DNA from 2 places in the Lysinibacillus sp. JK80 genome. Region 2 is predicted to be linked to the other one. Evidence: a T-box and tRNA genes for the amino acid it is inferred to sense, from the RefSeq annotation. Region 2 holds a T-box; the other holds one or more tRNA genes.
The links. The T-box of region 2 lies ahead of cysS (cysteine--tRNA ligase). A T-box ahead of a tRNA ligase gene usually reads a tRNA of that ligase, here a tRNA-Cys.
Positions count from the first base shown of each region.

Region 1: it encodes a tRNA-Cys, which carries the amino acid that the T-box ahead of cysS (cysteine--tRNA ligase) is inferred to sense. The anticodon was not compared.

Region 1 is NZ_CP058997.1:3,889,358-3,900,018, reverse strand. It holds rRNA gene HXV90_RS19615 (16S ribosomal RNA) at 253-1,804, shown strand; rRNA gene HXV90_RS19610 (23S ribosomal RNA) at 1,986-4,913, shown strand; rRNA gene rrf (5S ribosomal RNA) at 5,026-5,141, shown strand; tRNA gene HXV90_RS19600 (tRNA-Asn) at 5,158-5,234, shown strand; tRNA gene HXV90_RS19595 (tRNA-Ser) at 5,240-5,331, shown strand; tRNA gene HXV90_RS19590 (tRNA-Glu) at 5,356-5,430, shown strand; tRNA gene HXV90_RS19585 (tRNA-Val) at 5,446-5,521, shown strand; tRNA gene HXV90_RS19580 (tRNA-Met) at 5,548-5,622, shown strand; tRNA gene HXV90_RS19575 (tRNA-Asp) at 5,626-5,701, shown strand; tRNA gene HXV90_RS19570 (tRNA-Phe) at 5,717-5,789, shown strand; tRNA gene HXV90_RS19565 (tRNA-Thr) at 5,802-5,877, shown strand; tRNA gene HXV90_RS19560 (tRNA-Tyr) at 5,887-5,970, shown strand; tRNA gene HXV90_RS19555 (tRNA-Trp) at 5,984-6,057, shown strand; tRNA gene HXV90_RS19550 (tRNA-His) at 6,070-6,145, shown strand; tRNA gene HXV90_RS19545 (tRNA-His) at 6,181-6,256, shown strand; tRNA gene HXV90_RS19540 (tRNA-Gln) at 6,261-6,335, shown strand; tRNA gene HXV90_RS19535 (tRNA-Gly) at 6,341-6,415, shown strand; tRNA gene HXV90_RS19530 (tRNA-Cys) at 6,424-6,497, shown strand; tRNA gene HXV90_RS19525 (tRNA-Leu) at 6,545-6,625, shown strand; gene HXV90_RS19520 (S-layer homology domain-containing protein) at 7,265-10,661, shown strand, end outside.
Region 2 is NZ_CP058997.1:4,482,552-4,493,212, reverse strand. It holds gene radA (DNA repair protein RadA) at 1-276, shown strand, start outside; gene HXV90_RS22615 (PIN/TRAM domain-containing protein) at 558-1,643, shown strand; gene ispD (2-C-methyl-D-erythritol 4-phosphate cytidylyltransferase) at 1,655-2,350, shown strand; gene epsC (serine O-acetyltransferase EpsC) at 2,665-3,606, shown strand; gene ispF (2-C-methyl-D-erythritol 2,4-cyclodiphosphate synthase) at 3,748-4,224, shown strand; gene gltX (glutamate--tRNA ligase) at 4,315-5,775, shown strand; T-box leader at 5,826-6,044, shown strand; gene cysS (cysteine--tRNA ligase) at 6,106-7,506, shown strand; gene HXV90_RS22585 (Mini-ribonuclease 3) at 7,491-7,931, shown strand; gene rlmB (23S rRNA (guanosine(2251)-2'-O)-methyltransferase RlmB) at 7,931-8,683, shown strand; gene HXV90_RS22575 (NYN domain-containing protein) at 8,686-9,198, shown strand; gene sigH (RNA polymerase sporulation sigma factor SigH) at 9,267-9,914, shown strand; gene rpmG (50S ribosomal protein L33) at 9,992-10,138, shown strand; gene secE (preprotein translocase subunit SecE) at 10,187-10,372, shown strand.

The DNA.
Region 1 (10,661 bases), 590 kb from region 2:
ATTGTCGCTAAGACATAAACGAATAACTCAGTAAAACACAAAAAACTTTTTTAAAAAGTTGTTGACATGTTTTGAGTGAGATGTTAATATAAAGAAGTCGCTGAAAAACGACTTAAATAATGAACCTTGAAAACTGAACAAGCAAAACGTAATCAATAAAGTTTTAAGTAGCTAGTTTTGCTAGTGAACAAAACGAAAATTTTGGACATCAAACATGATGCCAGCAAAACAATTTGAGCTAATCAAATTTCTTTTATGGAGAGTTTGATCCTGGCTCAGGACGAACGCTGGCGGCGTGCCTAATACATGCAAGTCGAGCGAACAGAAAAGGAGCTTGCTCCTTTGACGTTAGCGGCGGACGGGTGAGTAACACGTGGGCAACCTACCCTATAGTTTGGGATAACTCCGGGAAACCGGGGCTAATACCGAATAATCTCTTTTGCTTCATGGCAAAAGACTGAAAGACGGTTTCGGCTGTCGCTATAGGATGGGCCCGCGGCGCATTAGCTAGTTGGTGAGGTAACGGCTCACCAAGGCGACGATGCGTAGCCGACCTGAGAGGGTGATCGGCCACACTGGGACTGAGACACGGCCCAGACTCCTACGGGAGGCAGCAGTAGGGAATCTTCCACAATGGGCGAAAGCCTGATGGAGCAACGCCGCGTGAGTGAAGAAGGTTTTCGGATCGTAAAACTCTGTTGTAAGGGAAGAACAAGTACAGTAGTAACTGGCTGTACCTTGACGGTACCTTATTAGAAAGCCACGGCTAACTACGTGCCAGCAGCCGCGGTAATACGTAGGTGGCAAGCGTTGTCCGGAATTATTGGGCGTAAAGCGCGCGCAGGCGGTCCTTTAAGTCTGATGTGAAAGCCCACGGCTCAACCGTGGAGGGTCATTGGAAACTGGGGGACTTGAGTGCAGAAGAGGAAAGTGGAATTCCAAGTGTAGCGGTGAAATGCGTAGAGATTTGGAGGAACACCAGTGGCGAAGGCGACTTTCTGGTCTGTAACTGACGCTGAGGCGCGAAAGCGTGGGGAGCAAACAGGATTAGATACCCTGGTAGTCCACGCCGTAAACGATGAGTGCTAAGTGTTAGGGGGTTTCCGCCCCTTAGTGCTGCAGCTAACGCATTAAGCACTCCGCCTGGGGAGTACGGTCGCAAGACTGAAACTCAAAGGAATTGACGGGGGCCCGCACAAGCGGTGGAGCATGTGGTTTAATTCGAAGCAACGCGAAGAACCTTACCAGGTCTTGACATCCCGTTGACCACTGTAGAGATATAGTTTCCCCTTCGGGGGCAACGGTGACAGGTGGTGCATGGTTGTCGTCAGCTCGTGTCGTGAGATGTTGGGTTAAGTCCCGCAACGAGCGCAACCCTTGATCTTAGTTGCCATCATTTAGTTGGGCACTCTAAGGTGACTGCCGGTGACAAACCGGAGGAAGGTGGGGATGACGTCAAATCATCATGCCCCTTATGACCTGGGCTACACACGTGCTACAATGGACGATACAAACGGTTGCCAACTCGCGAGAGGGAGCTAATCCGATAAAGTCGTTCTCAGTTCGGATTGTAGGCTGCAACTCGCCTACATGAAGCCGGAATCGCTAGTAATCGCGGATCAGCATGCCGCGGTGAATACGTTCCCGGGCCTTGTACACACCGCCCGTCACACCACGAGAGTTTGTAACACCCGAAGTCGGTGAGGTAACCTTTTGGAGCCAGCCGCCGAAGGTGGGATAGATGATTGGGGTGAAGTCGTAACAAGGTAGCCGTATCGGAAGGTGCGGCTGGATCACCTCCTTTCTAAGGATTATTTCGGAATACAAACCTTGGGTTTGTAAGATTACGTTTTGCGTTCAGTTTTGAAGGTTCATTCTATCTGAATGAAACACTTCAAAACTTGTTCTTTGAAAACTGGATAAAACGACATTGAAATTGTAACAAACACATTTATTTTTTAAGTTTTTTATAGGCTTAATAACTTGGTTAAGTTATTAAGGGCGCACGGCGAATGCCTTGGCACTAGGAGCCGAAGAAGGACGGCACTAACACCGATATGCTTCGGGGAGCTGTAAGTGAGCTTTGATCCGGAGATTTCCGAATGGGGGAACCCACTACGTTTAATCGCGTAGTATCTTGACGTGAATACATAGCGTCTTGAAGGCAGACCCAGGGAACTGAAACATCTAAGTACCTGGAGGAAGAGAAAGAAAAATCGATTCCCTGAGTAGCGGCGAGCGAAACGGGAAGAGCCCAAACCAAGAGGCTTGCCTCTTGGGGTTGTAGGACACTCTATACGGAGTTACAAAAGAGCGAGTTAGATGAAGCGACTTGGAAAGGTCCGCCAGAGCAGGTAAAAGCCCTGTAGTCGAAAGTTCGTTCTCTCCTGAGTGGATCCTGAGTACGGCGGAACACGTGAAATTCCGTCGGAATCCGGGAGGACCATCTCCCAAGGCTAAATACTACCTAGTGACCGATAGTGAACCAGTACCGTGAGGGAAAGGTGAAAAGCACCCCGGAAGGGGAGTGAAAGAGATCCTGAAACCGTGTGCCTACAAGTAGTTAGAGCCCGTTAATGGGTGATAGCGTGCCTTTTGTAGAATGAACCGGCGAGTTACGATTACGTGCGAGGTTAAGCTTTAGAAGGCGGAGCCGCAGCGAAAGCGAGTCTGAATAGGGCGAAATAGTACGTGGTCGTAGACCCGAAACCAGGTGATCTACCCATGTCCAGGGTGAAGGTGAGGTAACACTTACTGGAGGCCCGAACCCACGCACGTTGAAAAGTGCGGGGATGAGGTGTGGGTAGCGGAGAAATTCCAATCGAACTTGGAGATAGCTGGTTCTCTCCGAAATAGCTTTAGGGCTAGCCTCGTGATGAGAATACTGGAGGTAGAGCACTGTTTGGACTAGGGGGCCATCCCGGTTTACCGAATTCAGACAAACTCCGAATGCCAGATATTTATACACGGGAGTCAGACTGCGAGTGATAAGATCCGCAGTCAAAAGGGAAACAGCCCAGACCACCAGCTAAGGTCCCAAAGTAATCGTTAAGTGGAAAAGGATGTGGCGTTGCACAGACAACCAGGATGTTGGCTTAGAAGCAGCCATCATTTAAAGAGTGCGTAATAGCTCACTGGTCGAGTGACGCTGCGCCGAAAATGTATCGGGGCTAAACGATTCACCGAAGCTGTGGATTGACATCTACGATGTCAGTGGTAGGAGAGCGTTCTAAGTGCGTTGAAGTCAGATCGGAAGGACTGGTGGAGCGCTTAGAAGTGAGAATGCCGGTATGAGTAGCGAAAGACGGGTGAGAATCCCGTCCACCGTATGACTAAGGTTTCCTGAGGAAGGCTCGTCCGCTCAGGGTTAGTCGGGACCTAAGCCGAGGCCGATAGGCGTAGGCGATGGACAACAGGTTGATATTCCTGTACCACCTCCTCACCGTTTGAGAAATGGGGGGACGCAGTAGGATAGGGTAAGCGCGCCGTTGGTTGTGCGCGTCCAAGCAGTAAGGCGTGTGTGTAGGCAAATCCGCACACTATAACGTTGAGCTGTGATGGCGAGTCCGTATGGACGAAGTTCCTGATTTCACACTGCCAAGAAAAGCCTCTATCGAGGTGAGAGGTGCCCGTACCGCAAACCGACACAGGTAGTCGAGGAGAGAATCCTAAGGTGTGCGAGAGAACTCTCGTTAAGGAACTCGGCAAAATGACCCCGTAACTTCGGGAGAAGGGGTGCTCTTGAGCGTGCAAGCGCATGAGAGCCGCAGTGAATAGGCCCAGGCGACTGTTTAGCAAAAACACAGGTCTCTGCAAAACCGTAAGGTGACGTATAGGGGCTGACGCCTGCCCGGTGCTGGAAGGTTAAGAGGAGTGGTTAGCGCAAGCGAAGCTGCGAATTGAAGCCCCAGTAAACGGCGGCCGTAACTATAACGGTCCTAAGGTAGCGAAATTCCTTGTCGGGTAAGTTCCGACCCGCACGAAAGGCGTAACGATCTGGGCACTGTCTCAACGAGAGACTCGGTGAAATTATAGTACCTGTGAAGATGCAGGTTACCCGCGACAGGACGGAAAGACCCCGTGGAGCTTTACTGTAGCCTGATATTGAATTTTGGTACAACTTGTACAGGATAGGTAGGAGCCAGAGATCTCGGAGCGCCAGCTTCGAAGGAGGCGTCGGTGGGATACTACCCTGGTTGTATTGAAATTCTAACCCATGCCCCTTAGCGGGGCAGGAGACAGTGTCAGGCGGACAGTTTGACTGGGGCGGTCGCCTCCTAAAAGGTAACGGAGGCGCCCAAAGGTTCCCTCAGAATGGTTGGAAATCATTCGTAGAGTGTAAAGGCACAAGGGAGCTTGACTGCGAGACCTACAAGTCGAGCAGGGTCGAAAGACGGGCTTAGTGATCCGGTGGTTCCGCATGGAAGGGCCATCGCTCAACGGATAAAAGCTACCCCGGGGATAACAGGCTTATCTCCCCCAAGAGTCCACATCGACGGGGAGGTTTGGCACCTCGATGTCGGCTCATCGCATCCTGGGGCTGTAGTCGGTCCCAAGGGTTGGGCTGTTCGCCCATTAAAGCGGTACGCGAGCTGGGTTCAGAACGTCGTGAGACAGTTCGGTCCCTATCCGTCGTGGGCGTAGGAAATTTGAGAGGAGCTGTCCTTAGTACGAGAGGACCGGGATGGACACACCGCTGGTGTACCAGTTGTCTTGCCAAAGGCATCGCTGGGTAGCTATGTGTGGACGGGATAAGTGCTGAAAGCATCTAAGCATGAAGCCCCCCTCAAGATGAGATTTCCCATTACGCAAGTAAGTAAGATCCCTCAAAGACGATGAGGTAGATAGGTTCGAGGTGGAAGTGTGGTGACACATGGAGCTGACGAATACTAATCGATCGAGGACTTAACCAAAAAAGTTTGAAACATTCAATGCACCGTTTATCCAGTTTTGAAAGAATAAAATATTAGAATATACTTGTAATTTTTATAAGATATGTTATAATAAGTATTGTCTTTCAAATAGTCTAGTGATGATGGCAAAGAGGTCACACCCGTTCCCATACCGAACACGGAAGTTAAGCTCTTTAGCGCCGATGGTAGTTGGGGGCTTCCCCCTGTGAGAGTAGGACGTCGCTAGGCTATATACTAAAATTATTCCGAAGTAGCTCAGTTGGTAGTAGCACCTGACTGTTAATCAGGTTGTCGCAGGTTCGAGTCCTGCCTTCGGAGCCATTCTTGGAGAGTTGTCCGAGTGGCCGAAGGAGCACGATTGGAAATCGTGTAGGCGGTTAACACTGTCTCAAGGGTTCAAATCCCTTACTCTCCGCCAGCACTTTGATGTGTTCCAAACGATGGCCCCTTGGTCAAGTGGTTAAGACACCGCCCTTTCACGGCGGTAACACGGGTTCGAATCCCGTAGGGGTCACCAATTCAATACCCAGATGGAGGATTAGCTCAGCTGGGAGAGCATCTGCCTTACAAGCAGAGGGTCGGCGGTTCGAGCCCGTCATCCTCCACCATTATTTTTACAACATTATAGTATTATCGCGGGGTGGAGCAGTGGTAGCTCGTCGGGCTCATAACCCGAAGGTCGTTGGTTCAAATCCAGCCCCCGCAACCAAATGGTCCCGTGGTGTAGCGGTTAACATGCCTGCCTGTCACGCAGGAGATCGCCGGTTCGATCCCGGTCGGGACCGCCATTTACTTTAAAATATGGGTCAGTAGCTCAGTTGGTAGAGCATTAGATTGAAGCTCTAAGTGTCGGCGGTTCGATTCCGTCCTGACCCATCTTGTTTTTTTGCCGGTTTAGCTCAGCAGGTAGAGCAACTGACTTGTAATCAGTAGGTCGTGGGTTCGATTCCTATAGCCGGCACCAGATTTTCCCGGAGGGGTAGCGAAGTGGCTAAACGCGGCGGACTGTAAATCCGCTCCTTAGGGTTCGGCGGTTCGAATCCGTCCCCCTCCACCAGTTTTATTATTTTAGGGGCATAGTTCAACGGTAGAATAGAGGTCTCCAAAACCTTTGGTGTGGGTTCGATTCCTACTGCCCCTGCCAATTAATTTTATGGCGATTGTGGCGAAGTGGTTAACGCACCGGATTGTGGTTCCGGCATTCGTGGGTTCGATTCCCATCAGTCGCCCCATCACATATAAAATTAATAAACATCATAATACAATGGCGATTGTGGCGAAGTGGTTAACGCACCGGATTGTGGTTCCGGCATTCGTGGGTTCGATTCCCATCAGTCGCCCCATTGTTGGGGTATAGCCAAGCGGTAAGGCAACGGATTTTGATTCCGTCATGCCTAGGTTCGAATCCTAGTACCCCAGCCATTTTTGCGGAAGTAGTTCAGTGGTAGAACACCACCTTGCCAAGGTGGGGGTCGCGAGTTCGAACCTCGTCTTCCGCTCCATGTATGACGGCGGCATAGCCAAGTGGTAAGGCACGGGTCTGCAACACCCTTATCACCGGTTCAAATCCGGTTGCCGCCTCCATATTTTAACTGTTAATCGGTTTATCCGATTTTTTTTATCTCCATTATGCCGGTGTGGCGGAATTGGCAGACGCGCACGACTCAAAATCGTGTTCCTTTGGAGTGTCGGTTCGACCCCGACCACCGGTATCAATTACAACGAAGAATCCTTGATATATCAGGGGTTCTTTTTTTGTTGTAAAAAATTATAGAAAGTATATAAACATAGATAAAGGAGCGGAGGACTGAATGGGTCATATTTTGCCTTTACAGCAGCTATATTTTGCGCTGTATTAGCAAACTTAAGTTATTTAATATAATCTAGGTTCATTATGGTAACGTTAACTGATAAATTAATGTGTACTTCCCTCTTAAAAGCAAAAAATGACAAGACAGAGTTTAGTTTCTTCCTTCACTTAGAAACAAGTGGCATTAAGAAATGTTTTGTATCAATGAAACATGAAAACATCAATCACAACGTATGGGTCATGCATGAAGTTGAACTAAAATTTTTGTTCTATTAATTGAAAATTTATATATATTAATTTTACTATTTATTATAAAATATTTTTACCACATTTGTATGATAGGTAGACTAATTTCTCTAAAATGGAAAGTAAAAAAGGATATATCTAAAATATTTGGTAATAACTACCCAAAAACCATTGTGGAATTATAATAAGAAAGGGAGATATTCCAATTTAAAAAAACATACAAAAAGATATATCGCAAATTACTATTTATTAGTAAATAAGTCACCATCAATAATGAGGGAAAGAATGTGAGATTATGAAAAAAAAGAATAAAAATTTTAACAAGATAATAGCATCTACAGTTACAGCATCTGTTGTGGTAGGTAGTTTAGTGACAGTGATACCAAATGCTAACGCAGCTGCAACTAAATTCAAAGATGTACAGTCAAATGCATACTTTTATGAAGCAGTAAATAGTTTACATGCACGTAATATTATAAGTGGCTATGAAGATGGTACTTTCCGTCCAAACGAACCTTTAACTCGCGCCCATGCTGCAAAAATCATCGCACTTGCATTAGATTTAGATACAACTAATATTAAGAACCCAGGATTTAAAGATGTCTCTGAAAAGCATAGTTTCTATAAATATATTGCTGCATTAGCCGATAAAGGAATTATTGTGGGATCTGAAGGTGAATACAGACCGAATGATCCTGTGAATCGAGCACAGATGGCAAAAATCATCTCATTAGCCTATGATTTAAAATCAGAAAATTCTCAACAAAAAATAAACTTTACAGATGTGAGTCAAGATGATTGGTTTAATAATTATGTTGGGGTATTGATTGAAAATGAAGTCACATCCGGAACAACCCCAACAACATTTTCGCCTAATAAAAGTGTGACTCGTGGACAACTAGCAGCGTTCATTTACCGTAGTGAAAACAAAATAACACCTGTTCCTGTTCATTTGAATGAGACGATCTCCAATATTACAGATGAGACACTGGTGACTTCTGAAGGTACATACACACTTTCAGATGATCAAAAGAAATGGATTAATCCGAGTAATCTAGCGACATTAAAAGGTGCCAACTTAAAACTAACTATAAAAGAGAATAAAATTGAACAAATACAATCTATTGAATTAACTGCAAAAGGTACACCAAGTACTGATACTAATAACCCCTATGTAAATCATGCTGTCTTTGATGGAAAAGGTGCAACTATCGATTCTACTGTCATTGTAAATAGCGATTACATCACAATGAAGAATATCACCATTAAAGGCGATTTACATGTTGGTAAAGGCGTTGAGAATTCTTTCTACTCTGAATTCTTGAAAGTGGAAGGTAAAACGACGATTGATGATACTTTGCAACTAGCAAATCAAACTAATGCATATAAATCTTTTGGAGCAAAGGTTGCATCTATGAATAACTTACCTATAGCTGCGAATGAAACTAAAGTAAGAGGAAGAGTAGTTTTCAGTGAATTTCAATTGGGTGATGTGGGTGTGGATAAAAATGCTGATGTTATTTTCCTATCGAAAACATCTGGAGCATCTACAGTAGGAGAGATTGTTGTTAATAGCAATGCAATATTAACTGCTGGAAGTTCAGTGGTGCTTCCTAAAGTATTGATTGTCCAGGGAGCTACTGACGTTGTCATTAACTCAAATGTAACTTCTTTACAAGTAACAACTACAGGTGAGGTTAAATTATCTGGTAAAAGTGACATTGTTAATCTATCTCTTATGACAAGTGCAAATGTAAATCTGCAAACAATCGGTCGAGTAAGTAATCTTGAAACACTTAATAGAGAAACAAAAGTTACAATAGGAACAGAAACCAAAATTGGCAACCTTGTTATTCCAACAGGTTCAAAACCTGCTGATATAATTCAAAATTATAATTCTGTAAAAGGCAATGTCGAACGAATTGCTGGAACAAAAAACCCAGATTTATCCGATACGTCATCTGATAACTCAGGTAGCGGGTCTATTGATACAACAGTTCCCGTAGCACCATCAGCACCAAAGGGTTTACAAGGGGTGTCTCCAACTTTAGTAGGAAATGATGGTAAGATTACAGGTTTAAATGCAAGTAAGAAATATCAATATAAACTAGTTACAGACACAAGTTGGACGAATGTACCTTTATTAGCAACAGAAATTATTGGCTTAGGTGCAGGAAACTATGAAGTACGGTATGCAGCAAGTGGGAACATACCAGCAAGTTTTTCAACGACGGTATATGTTCAAAGTTCAAATCAATCACAAGCTCCTTCACACATACAATTGGTTAATTACGCGACAGCAGGCAAGGATATGATTGCTTTACCTTCATTACCAGTAGGCTCATTAATTAAAGTGTATGATGCAAGTACAAATGGAAATATCCTTGGAAGCTTTTCAGTAACAACGTCAACTGCACTTAGTATAGTAGAGATTCTAGGAGGATTTCCTCTAGGACTTGATAAAGTCTATGTAACAGTTACAGAAAACGGAAAAACTGAAAGCACAAGAGTCGAAAAAGGAGTACCAACGACTTTCCCGAATGCACCAGCAGTTAGTGATATTACTGTTACTGACAATGCTACTGGGGCAGACAAAGTGACAGTTAAACTACCTTCCCCAATAGGTGATTATATGATTTCTGTATACGATGTTTCAGGCAATCAATTAGAATGGGGTATACTTCCTGACGGAAATGGTGAAAAATCAATTGCGATTTCCTCTGGTTTTGCTAATGGGATGTCTGAAATTGATGTAGCGATTATAAAAGTAACAGACAATGGTACTCAATATGCAGAGAGTTTAAGAACACGAGTTAGCATCGGATCTTTAAGCCCATTAGCTGTTACGGCAGTGGATGATCCATTCAGTAACGATAAAATAAATATTACAGTTGGTGAACCTGTAGATTTAGGTAATGAGTTTGCTTTTAAAGTTTTTGATGATGCGAATGCAGCAGACGCTGGAAAGCCATCATTAAATGCTGATGTATCTTCTTGGGAAACACTTCCGCCTGATGGTAAAATTTCATCAGCTGCTGGTAAGGTAGTTGTTGTAGTAGAAAGAACGTCAGCAGGTAAACTCGCTAAAAAGATTGGACAAGTAGTTGCTAATACAATAGTAAATAACCCATTGCTAGAAACGGTTACGATAGATGGTAAAGATGGGGTCAGCTCACAAGATGGAAAAATGGAAACCATTCGCCTAAAATTTTCAGCAAATATTGATCCAACGACAGTAACTAAGGATTCATTTACAGTCCCTGGCTTTACTGTAGAATCTATAAAAGTAACAGACAAAAATGGAAGAACGCCACTGCTTAGCAATGGTAATCCTAATCCATTATATACACAAGGTGAAAACAAATATATTACAATTAGAGTGGAACCAATGGTTGGTACTCACTTCACACCAGAGGTTATTCAAAATCCAAATGAATCTATCATAGATATCAATGGAGTGAATATAGCTGGGATTCATGTGACAGCAGTTGATCAGGCTGCACCAGTTATTATTAGTTCAGGCTTCATAGATAAGGGTTCTAACGGTGTAGATGTAGGGGATCAGTTAACGATTATCTTCTCAGAGGATGTAAATCTTGGTTTGGCTAATCTAATTGATTTAGCGAATGATTTTACTTTAAGTAATCAAACAAATTCTACGTTTGCTTTTGCTAATGATGATACCTTTGAAC
Region 2 (10,661 bases):
GCAATAGATTTAGCGGTGTTGACAAGCATTGTATCTAGTTTTAAGGATCAGGCAGTGCGTGCAACGGATTGCTTTATTGGTGAGGTCGGACTGACAGGTGAGGTCCGTCGGGTATCACGTATAGAACAGCGAGTCATTGAAGCGGCGAAGCTTGGATTTAAAAGAGCTTTCATTCCTTCTTCGAATATTGGTGGTTGGGAATTTCCGCAGGGAATTGAAATTGTTGGTGTAGAAACGATAAAAGATGCACTAAATGCATGCTTTAGAGAGTTATAAAGGAGGTTGTGCATGTTGGATATTATTCTGACATGCATTTTCCTTCATTTTTATGCTAATATCGGAAACTCATATAAAAGAATAAACGTCCTAAATAATAGCTGATGAATGAATAAAGGATTTCATCTAGTACGAACAAAATAGAAGTTTGTAAAATTTTGTCTAACTATCTTATCCTTGTTTCACAACATCAAAAATAATGAGATTTTGACTGAGCTCATGAAAGATTTTCTACCGTAAACTATGTATAATCTTAACTAACAATTAGGAGGTGACAGCTTGTGAAAAAATTTGTTCAAATTGCGTTTTTACTGATTGGAGGAGCATTGGGCCTTGTTTTCTTACCGCCATTATACGAATTGCTTCATTTATCATCTAATCCTTGGCTAGATAATCCTTATGTATCAGTAGCTCTAGGCGCACTTTTACTGTTTACACTATCTTTTGCATTTTCCGATTACTTTGTAAGGCTCATTAGCTGGATGGAAGAAGTTCTGTTTAAGGTTCCTATCGGAGATTTATTATTTGGTACGTTTGGTTTAATAATTGGGTTGATTGTCGCTTACTTTTTAGGCTTTGCCATTGATAGTGTACCATTCCCTGTTATTTCGGAAGTACTTCCAATTATCCTGTCATTTGTATTAGGGTATTTAGGATTCCGTCTAGGTTTTAGAAAAAGAGATGAGCTCATACAGCTTTTTACATTACGTAGTACCAATACGAAGAAAAAAGCTGCTGAAGGTGCTGAAGCTCAAGAGGTTCGTGGAAGCTACAAACTGCTAGATACAAGTGTAATTATTGATGGTCGTATTGCTGATATTTCTGAAACAGGCTTCATTGAGGGTATATTAGTTGTACCTCAATTTGTGCTCACAGAGCTTCAGCATATAGCTGATTCGTCTGATACCTTAAAGCGCACAAGAGGTCGGCGTGGTTTAGATATTTTAAAAAAATTACAAGATGAGCGTAAGACAAAAGTTGAAATTACGGACGAGGATTTTGAAGATGTACAAGAGGTAGATTTAAAGCTTGTCCGTCTTGCAAAAAAAATGGGCAATGATACATGCATCGTTACCAATGATTTTAACCTGAATAAAGTCTGTGAGCTCCATCATGTAAAAGTGTTAAATATCAATGATTTAGCGAATGCAGTGAAACCTGTAGTTATACCAGGTGAAGATATGCAGGTTGTGGTTATAAAGGATGGCAAAGAGCATAACCAAGGAGTTGCCTATTTAGATGATGGTACGATGATTGTGGTTGAAGGTGGTCGTAGTTATATCGGACAGGCAATTACAGTTACAGTTACTAGTGTGCTGCAAACATCAGCAGGTCGTATGATATTTGCTAAGCCGAAGGACGATTAGGATGTGGGGAAATGCAATATGAAGTGGTTCTACCTGCTGCCGGAAGTGGGAAGCGTATGGGTGCAGGGCAAAATAAATTATTTTTAAAGCTTTTAGAGAAACCTATTCTGGTACACACGCTAGAAGTGTTTCAACAAGATCCCGCTTGCACAGGTATTTGGCTCGCTGTAAAACCAGAAGAGCGTGGATTTATTCAAAAAATGCTAGAGGACTATAGGATTACCAAAGTGAAGGGTTTACCTGATGGGGGTGCTGAGCGACAGCATTCGGTTCATTCTTGCATGAAAGAGATGCAACAGGTAGATATTGTGCTTGTCCATGACGCAGCACGCCCGTTTATTACGCATGATATCATTGCAAAGCTTGTACAGAACGCGCATCATCATGGTGCAGCAATTGCAGGGGTTCGTGCGAAAGATACGATGAAAAAAGTATCAATGAATGGCATTATAGAGGAAACGGTTGATCGAGAAAGCCTTTGGATGGTGCAAACTCCACAAGCATTCCGTTTTGAATTAATTATGGAAGCGGAGGACGTAGCTGAAAAAGTAGGTTTTCTTGGGACAGATGAGGCAATGCTAATGGAGCGTCTCGGACATCAGGTACACATCGTAGAAAGTAGTTATGAAAATGTAAAAATGACAACACAAGAAGACTTAGTATTTGGTGAGGCAATCTTGCGTAAGCGTGGATCATTCAATCATTAAGAAATATTATTTATAGAGGCTATTCATTCGTAGTTTGTTAAGGATGGATAGTCTTTTTTATTTGTTTTGTTTGGGAAAAATTATATGGTCAGAATGCCTTATTGCTTCGTAATCTGTTCATCCATATATGTATGATAATAATGACATAACTGCTAGTCGAATTAGAAACGAAGGCGTAGAAGAGAATAAAAAGTTGGAATGCTCCAATAAAGTGGATTTTATCCATGTGTGATCGTTTTACGTGTAAAATGAAATAGTGGATATATGATTAATAAGGTAATAGAATAGATGAAAAGATGTGAGGGGTGTTTATTGTGTCATTAAATGATTGGTTAAATCAAAAGGTTCCAGAAATTACAGGTTCATTAACTAGTATAAATAAACAGTACATCGACGTTGACAACTCAATAGGCTTTGATGGACGAGATCGGGTTATAAAAATAATAGATAATTTCCATGAGGTGCTGTTTCCTGGCATTTATATGACAAGACCTATTGATGAAACAAGGGTGAACGTAGTTTGCAGTAATAAGCTGCGTGAAACAGCATTAGATTTGCGGGATATTATCGAAAAAGTATTATTTTATAATATGGAGGATAGTGATCCTGCCAATTGCGAGAAGTATTGCCGTGAACAAGCAGACAAAATTGTTATGAATTTGATTAATCGATTTCCTGCCATTCGCCAAGTGCTACAAACAGATATTCAAGCGGCATATAATGGTGACCCAGCAGCTCTTTCCACAGAGGAAATTTTGCTAAGCTATCCATCTATTGTGGCTGTTTATATTCACCGCATCGCACATGAGTTATACGAAATGGGTGTACAAATTGTGCCTCGAATTATGTCAGAATATGCGCACCGATTAACGGGTATCGATATTCATCCAGGGGCTACAATAGGAGAATCATTCTTTATTGACCACGGAACAGGTGTAGTTATCGGTGAAACTTGTACTATCGGTAAGAATGTAAAAATTTATCAAGGTGTAACATTAGGTGCACTAAGCTTCCCATTAGATGAAAATGGTAATCCAATTAAGGGCATTAAGCGTCATCCGAATATTGCCGACAATGTTGTCATTTATGCTGGTGCTACTATCTTAGGGGGCGAGACGACGATTGGGCACGATTCCGTTTTAGGAAGTAATATTTGGCTAACACACTCTGTTCCCCCTTATTCACGTGTTTATAATTCACAGCCATCTCCGAATATTAGCAACAGTCAAATGAAAAATATAGAGTATCATATTTAAAGAATGTGGGGCAGTCTAGAGAGTGTAGCTTTCTAAACTGCCCATTACTGCTATAGGAGGATAATTATTAAAGCGCTTTTCAAACAACCTAGGGCAAATTTTGATATGATAATGATAAATATTAATTAAAGGAAGATGAATATGTTTCGAATTGGACAAGGTTTTGACGTACATGCATTTGAAGAAGGTCGTCCATTAATTATTGGTGGCATTACCATTCCGCATGAAAAAGGACTAGTAGGACATTCAGATGCGGATGTTCTCTTACACACTGTCACAGATGCGGCTCTAGGAGCAATTGGAGAAGGGGATATTGGCCGTCATTTTCCAGATACAGACCCTGCATTTAAGGACGCGGACTCAGCAAAATTATTAGAGTACATTTGGAAGATTGTTGAGGATAAGGGTTATTCTCTAGGTAATGTCGATTGTACCATTATGGCACAGCGTCCTAAAATGGCCCCCTATATTGGACAGATGCAACAACGTATCGCTGAATTATTACACGCAGAGCCTTCACAGGTAAATGTTAAAGCAACTACAACTGAACGATTAGGTTTTACAGGTCGCGAGGAAGGTATTGCGGCAATGGCAACAATTCTATTGATCAAGAAATAAATGTGGATGAACCCCGCTTTTATTTCCTGTAACAGAGTGGTAAAATGAACAAAGTCAATTTTTGATCGAAAATTTAGGAGGCTTTTAATTATGACGAAAGAAGTTCGCGTTCGTTACGCGCCATCTCCAACAGGTTATTTACATATCGGTGGAGCGCGTACAGCATTATTCAATTATTTATATGCAAAACATCATAACGGTAAATTCATTGTACGTATTGAAGATACGGATATTGAACGTAATGTAGAGGGCGGAGAAGCATCTCAACTAGATAACCTAAAATGGTTAGGTATTGAATATGATGAGTCCATTGATATTGGTGGACCTTATGCGCCTTATCGTCAAATGGAACGTCTTGATATTTATAAAGAGCACGCTGAAAAACTATTAGAGCAAGGTGTAGCCTACAAGTGTTTCTGTTCTTCTGAAAAGCTTGAAGCATCTCGTGAAGAACAAAAAGCAAGAGGTGTAGCTGCTCCTACTTATGATGGTACATGTCGCCACTTATCAGCAGATGAAATCGCTGCTAAAGAAGCGGCAGGTGAGCCATACACAATCCGTATGCGTGTACCTGAAAATGTAACATACGAATTTGAAGATTTAGTTCGTGGACAAGTTACCTTTGAGTCTAAAGATATTGGTGATTGGGTACTTGTAAAAGCTAATGGTATTCCAACATATAACTATGCAGTTGTTTTAGATGATCACTTTATGGAAATCTCTCACGTTTTCCGCGGTGAGGAGCATTTATCGAATACACCAAAACAAATGATGATTTTTGATGCATTTGGTTGGGAATATCCACGCTTTGGACATATGACATTAATTATTAACGAAAACCGTAAAAAACTATCTAAGCGTGATGAATCGATTATTCAATTTGTTACGCAATATAAAGATTTAGGTTATCTTCCTGAAGCGATGTTTAACTTCTTTGCGCTACTTGGTTGGTCTCCAGAGGGAGAAGAAGAGATTTTCTCAAAAGAAGAATTTATCAAAATTTTTGATGAAAAACGTCTTTCAAAATCACCATCTATGTTCGATAAACAAAAGCTAACATGGATGAATAATCAATATATTAAAAAGTTGTCTTTGGAAGAAGTTGTAGCTTTATCTTTACCACATCTACAAAAAGCAGGCTTATTACCTGAAGAACTTACTGCAGAGCAACATGCTTGGGCGACGGATTTAATCGCACTTTATCATGACCAAATGAGCTTTGGTGCAGAAATTGTCGAATTATCTAGCCTATTCTTTAACGACCATATTGAATATGATGAAGAAGCAAAAGAGGTTTTAGCAGGAGAGCAAGTACCTGAAGTAATGGCGGCATTTAAAGCACAATTGGAAGAGCTAGAAGAGTTTACACCAGATGCGGTAAAAGCTGCGATTAAAGCTGTACAAAAGACAACTGGTCATAAAGGTAAAAATCTGTTCATGCCAATCCGTGTTGTGACAACAGGTGAAACACATGGACCAGAGTTGCCGAACGCCATTTGTTTAATTGGTAAAGAGAAAGCAATTGACCGTGTAGAAAAATTTGCACAATAAAGATAAATTTATTGACAATTCATTCTTTCGTTGTAAAATGTATTTACATTGAAAAAGCGTTGATAAGGAGAAGTAAGTGGCGCATGCTCTTAAGAGAGGACCATCATCGGCTGAAAGTGGTCTGAGCCTAGGCAAAACTGAAATGCACCTTTGAGCATAAAGCTGAACGAGAGTAGGCTTTATCGAGTCATCCCCGTTAATGGATGTCCAAAGTGGAAGGCTTTTTGTCTTCAATCAGAGTGGAACCACGCAAATCGAGCGTCTCTGTCATTCCTTTTAGGAGTGATAGAGGCGCTTTTTTTATTCAACAGAAAAGGAGAGTGAAATACAATGGGTATTCAAATTTTTAACTCATTAACACGACAAAAGGAAACCTTTGTACCGCTAGAAGAGGGCAAGGTAAAAATGTATGTCTGCGGTCCTACGGTTTATAACTATATCCATATTGGGAATTCACGTCCTGTAATTGTTTATGATACAGTACGTCGTTATTTTCAGTATAAAGGCTATGATGTAAAGTTTGTTTCCAATTTTACGGATGTAGACGATAAAATTATTAAAGCAGCAAATGAGCTTGGTGAAGAAGTACATGAATTAACAGAGCGTTTTATTGCAGCCTATTTTGAAGATGTTACAGCACTGGGATGCAAAAAGGCAGATGTTCATCCACGTGTGACAGAGCATATGGACGATATCATTCAATTTATTCAAGTGTTAATTGAAAAGGGCTACGCTTATGAGTCTGCAGGAGATGTGTATTACCGTACTCGTAAATTTGATGGCTACGGTAAATTATCACACCAATCAGTTGACGATTTAAAAATCGGTGCTCGTATTGAAGCGGGCGAGAAAAAAGATGATGCGCTAGATTTTGCTTTATGGAAAGCTGCTAAGCCAGGTGAGATATTCTGGGAAAGCCCATGGGGAGATGGCCGTCCAGGGTGGCATATTGAGTGTTCTGTAATGGCTCGTGAACATTTAGGAGATACTATTGATATTCATGCTGGTGGGCAGGATTTAACTTTCCCTCACCACGAAAATGAAATTGCTCAATCAGAGGCACACAATGATAAAACATTTGCGCGTTATTGGATGCATAACGGGTATATTAATATTGACAATGAAAAGATGTCCAAATCTCTTGGGAATTTTATTCTTGTGAATGATATCCGTAAACAAATTGACCCGCAGATATTGCGTTTCTTCATGCTATCTGTCCATTATCGTCATCCAATTAACTTTGCGAAGGACCTAGTAGAAGCTGCTGCGTCAGGTTTAGAGCGCATTCGTACAGCATACAACAATGTGAAGCATCGCCTTACGACTACTGTAAGCTTAGGTGATCATTCAGAAGAATGGCTGAACAAAATTGCGGAACAGAAAGCGCATTTTGAAGAGGCAATGGATGATGATTTTAATACAGCCAACGCTATTTCTGTATTATTTGAAGTAGCTCGTATTGCTAATATTTACTTAAATGAAGCCAATACTTGCAAGAAGGTATTAGAAACCTTTATTGAAACCTTTGAAGTACTAGGTGACGTCTTAGGTATTGAATTTGCAAAAGAAGAAGAACTATTAGACGAAGAAATTGAAGCATTACTACAAGAGCGTGTCGAGGCACGTAAAAATCGTGATTTTGCTCGCTCTGATGAGATCCGTGACCATTTGCAAGCCCAAGGTATCATTTTAGAAGATACACGACAAGGAACTAGATGGAAACGAGGGTAATTAAGTTGGATAAACTTCGCAATGAAGATGTTAAACAATTAAAAGCGCTGGCGTTAGCCTATATGGGTGATGCCGTATTGGAACAAAAGGTCCGAGAATATTTGCTACGCTCTGGTCGTGTTAAACCAAACACACTACATCGAGAGGCAACTCGCTACGTCTCAGCAAAAGCGCAATCGATGATCGTTCATCGCATGATGGATGAAAATTATTTAACAGAGGAGGAATTGGCTGTGTTCCGCCGTGGACGCAATGCCAAATCCGGCTCTGTACCAAAAAATACGGATGTCCAAACCTATCGTAATAGCTCAGGCTTTGAGGCGGTGCTTGGTAGTTTATATTTATTGAATGAACTAGAACGTGTCTACGAAATCATTGCATATGCTATTCAAATAATCGAGGAATCAAAAGGAGTGTCTAAATAATGGCAGAACAGAATGGTGAAATTATTGCCGGTAAAAACCCAGTGTTAGAAGCACTTCGTTCAGGCCGCGATATGAATAAAGTATGGATTGCGGAAGGAGTAAAAAAATCTGGCGTCAATGAACTGCTAGATTTAGCCCGTGAACGTGGTGTCATAGTTCAATTTGTCCCAAAAAAGAAAGTTGACCAATTATCAAGTGCTAATCATCAAGGTATCGTTGCTTCTGTTGCCGCTTATAAGTATGCTGAACTAGAGGATTTATTTGCAGCTGCAGCTAATAAACAGGAAGATCCTTTTTTCTTAATCTTAGATGAGTTAGAGGATCCTCATAATCTAGGGTCTATTATGAGAACGGTTGATGCTATAGGAGCACATGGTATTATTATTCCTAAGCGCCGATCAGTGAGTCTAACAGCAGTAGTGGCAAAGGCATCTACAGGAGCGATTGAACACGTTCCAGTTGTACGTGTAAACAATCTTGCTCAAACTATAGATGAATTAAAAGAACGCGGTGTATGGATTGCAGGAACAGATGCAAAGGGATCTGCAGATTATCGAAAAATGGATGCAACATTACCATTAGCCATCATTATCGGTAGTGAGGGTAAAGGGATGGGGCGTTTATTAAAAGAAAAATGCGATTTTTTATATCACTTACCGATGGTTGGGCATGTCACATCACTGAACGCATCAGTAGCAGCGGCTTTATTAATGTACGAAGTGTATCGTAAACGTCAAGAAGCGATTGAATAACAATGAAAAACATTTTGCTTGTTGATGGCTATAATATGATTGGATCTTGGAAAGAGCTGCGGCCATTGCGTGATACGAATTTTGAGGATGCGCGAAGAAGGTTGATAGAACTCATGGCTGAATATAAAGCAGCAATGGGTTGGCGCGTAATTATTGTTTTTGACGCCCATCTTGTACCAGGAGTAGAGCAATCTTATATAGAAAATGATGTAGAAGTCATTTATACACGAAAAAATGAAACAGCAGATGAACGTATTGAAAAAATGACACATGAATTAAAGGCTAGAAATGTACAAATTCATGTAGCAACTTCTGATATGGCAGAGCAAAGTGTTATATTTGGGAATGGTGCCTTAAGGAAGTCGGCTAGAGAGCTAGAAATTGATACAAGTATTATCCAACATAAAATTACTCATGATGTGAAGCGGAAGCAAGAAAGTAAGCCGCCTTCCCGTATAGAATTAAAGCCAGATGTTGCGCTCGCCTTTGAAAAATGGCGACGAGGGTTGAAATGATTGATTGACGCATATTTTCCAATTCCGTTATACTGTTTCTAATTATCTGTTGTGGCTGAGGTGATACCATGTTTAAAAATAGCATTGTACAAGTGACACAAGATTTTGAACGATTCAATGATGAAGAGCTTATTGAAATGGTGCATCAAGGTAATACAGATGCGTTGGATTATTTAATTACAAAATACCGTTTGTTAGTAAGAGCGAAGGCAAGATCCTATTTTTTAATCGGAGCAGATAAGGAAGACATTGTACAAGAGGGCATGATAGGCTTATATAAAGCGATTCGTGATTTTAAAGGAGATAAGCTTGCATCATTCAGAGCTTTTGCAGAGTTATGTATTACAAGACAGATTATCACAGCTATTAAAACAGCAACTAGGCAAAAGCATATACCTCTAAATTCCTATATCTCTTTGGACAAGCCTATATTCGACGAAGAGTCAGACCGAACGCTTATGGATGTACTAACGGGTGCTATTATGGATGATCCAGAAGAATTGATGATTCATAGAGAAGAGTTTGGATATTTAGAAGAAAAGATGAGTGAGATTTTAAGTGAATTAGAGCTACAAGTTTTAGCCTTATATCTAGACGGCCAGTCTTATCATGAAATTTCCGCCAAATTAAATCGTCATGTGAAATCTATCGATAATGCATTGCAGCGGGTAAAACGTAAATTAGAACGTCATTTAGTCCTTGAGGAAATGTCTTAGCCCATTTAGGCCTTTATTGACATTGACAAATATAGGTGTTAGTCTTAAAAAGACAAAGTGCCGAAAAAGGTGATTATATGGCAAAAAAAGTCGTGCTAAATTGTGAGAAATGTGGTTCGAGAAATTACACGTTCCCAGCTAAAGAAGGTTCAACTGTACGTCTCGAATTAAAGAAATTTTGCTCGCATTGCAATGAACATACAATGCATAAACAAACGCTATAAAATGATATGTAAATAGACAGATTTGATTGATTCGGAGGTTAAGCTAGAATGGGCAAGATCAAAAGCTTTTTCAGCGATGTAATGTCAGAAATGCGCAAAACAAGCTGGCCGAAAAGTAAAGAACTGACGAAATATACAGTCGTTGTAATTTCAACTGTTGTCATTATGGCTTTATTTTTTGTGTTAGTTGACTTAGGTATTTCATCATTATTCCGCTGGTACTTAGATTTATAATTTAGTAAATAGCATATTTTTGAAATAGCCCGTCCATTGCAATAACGGGTTTTTTCGTTTGTTTTATCTTCATTCAGCCGAAAACTCCATCTAATGGGATCGATGGGATGGGTGAAGTGAAGCGCAAAGCAGTAAAATCTCCTCATTATGATAAATACTACTAGGAGAGTATGATAGTAGCGATTGATGACTATGCTAGTTTCGGTATATATCATCGAGCTTTCGCAAGTAATTAGCGAAAGCTATATTTTTCTAATGAGATGTTTGTGAAAAGAGTAAAAATGCATTG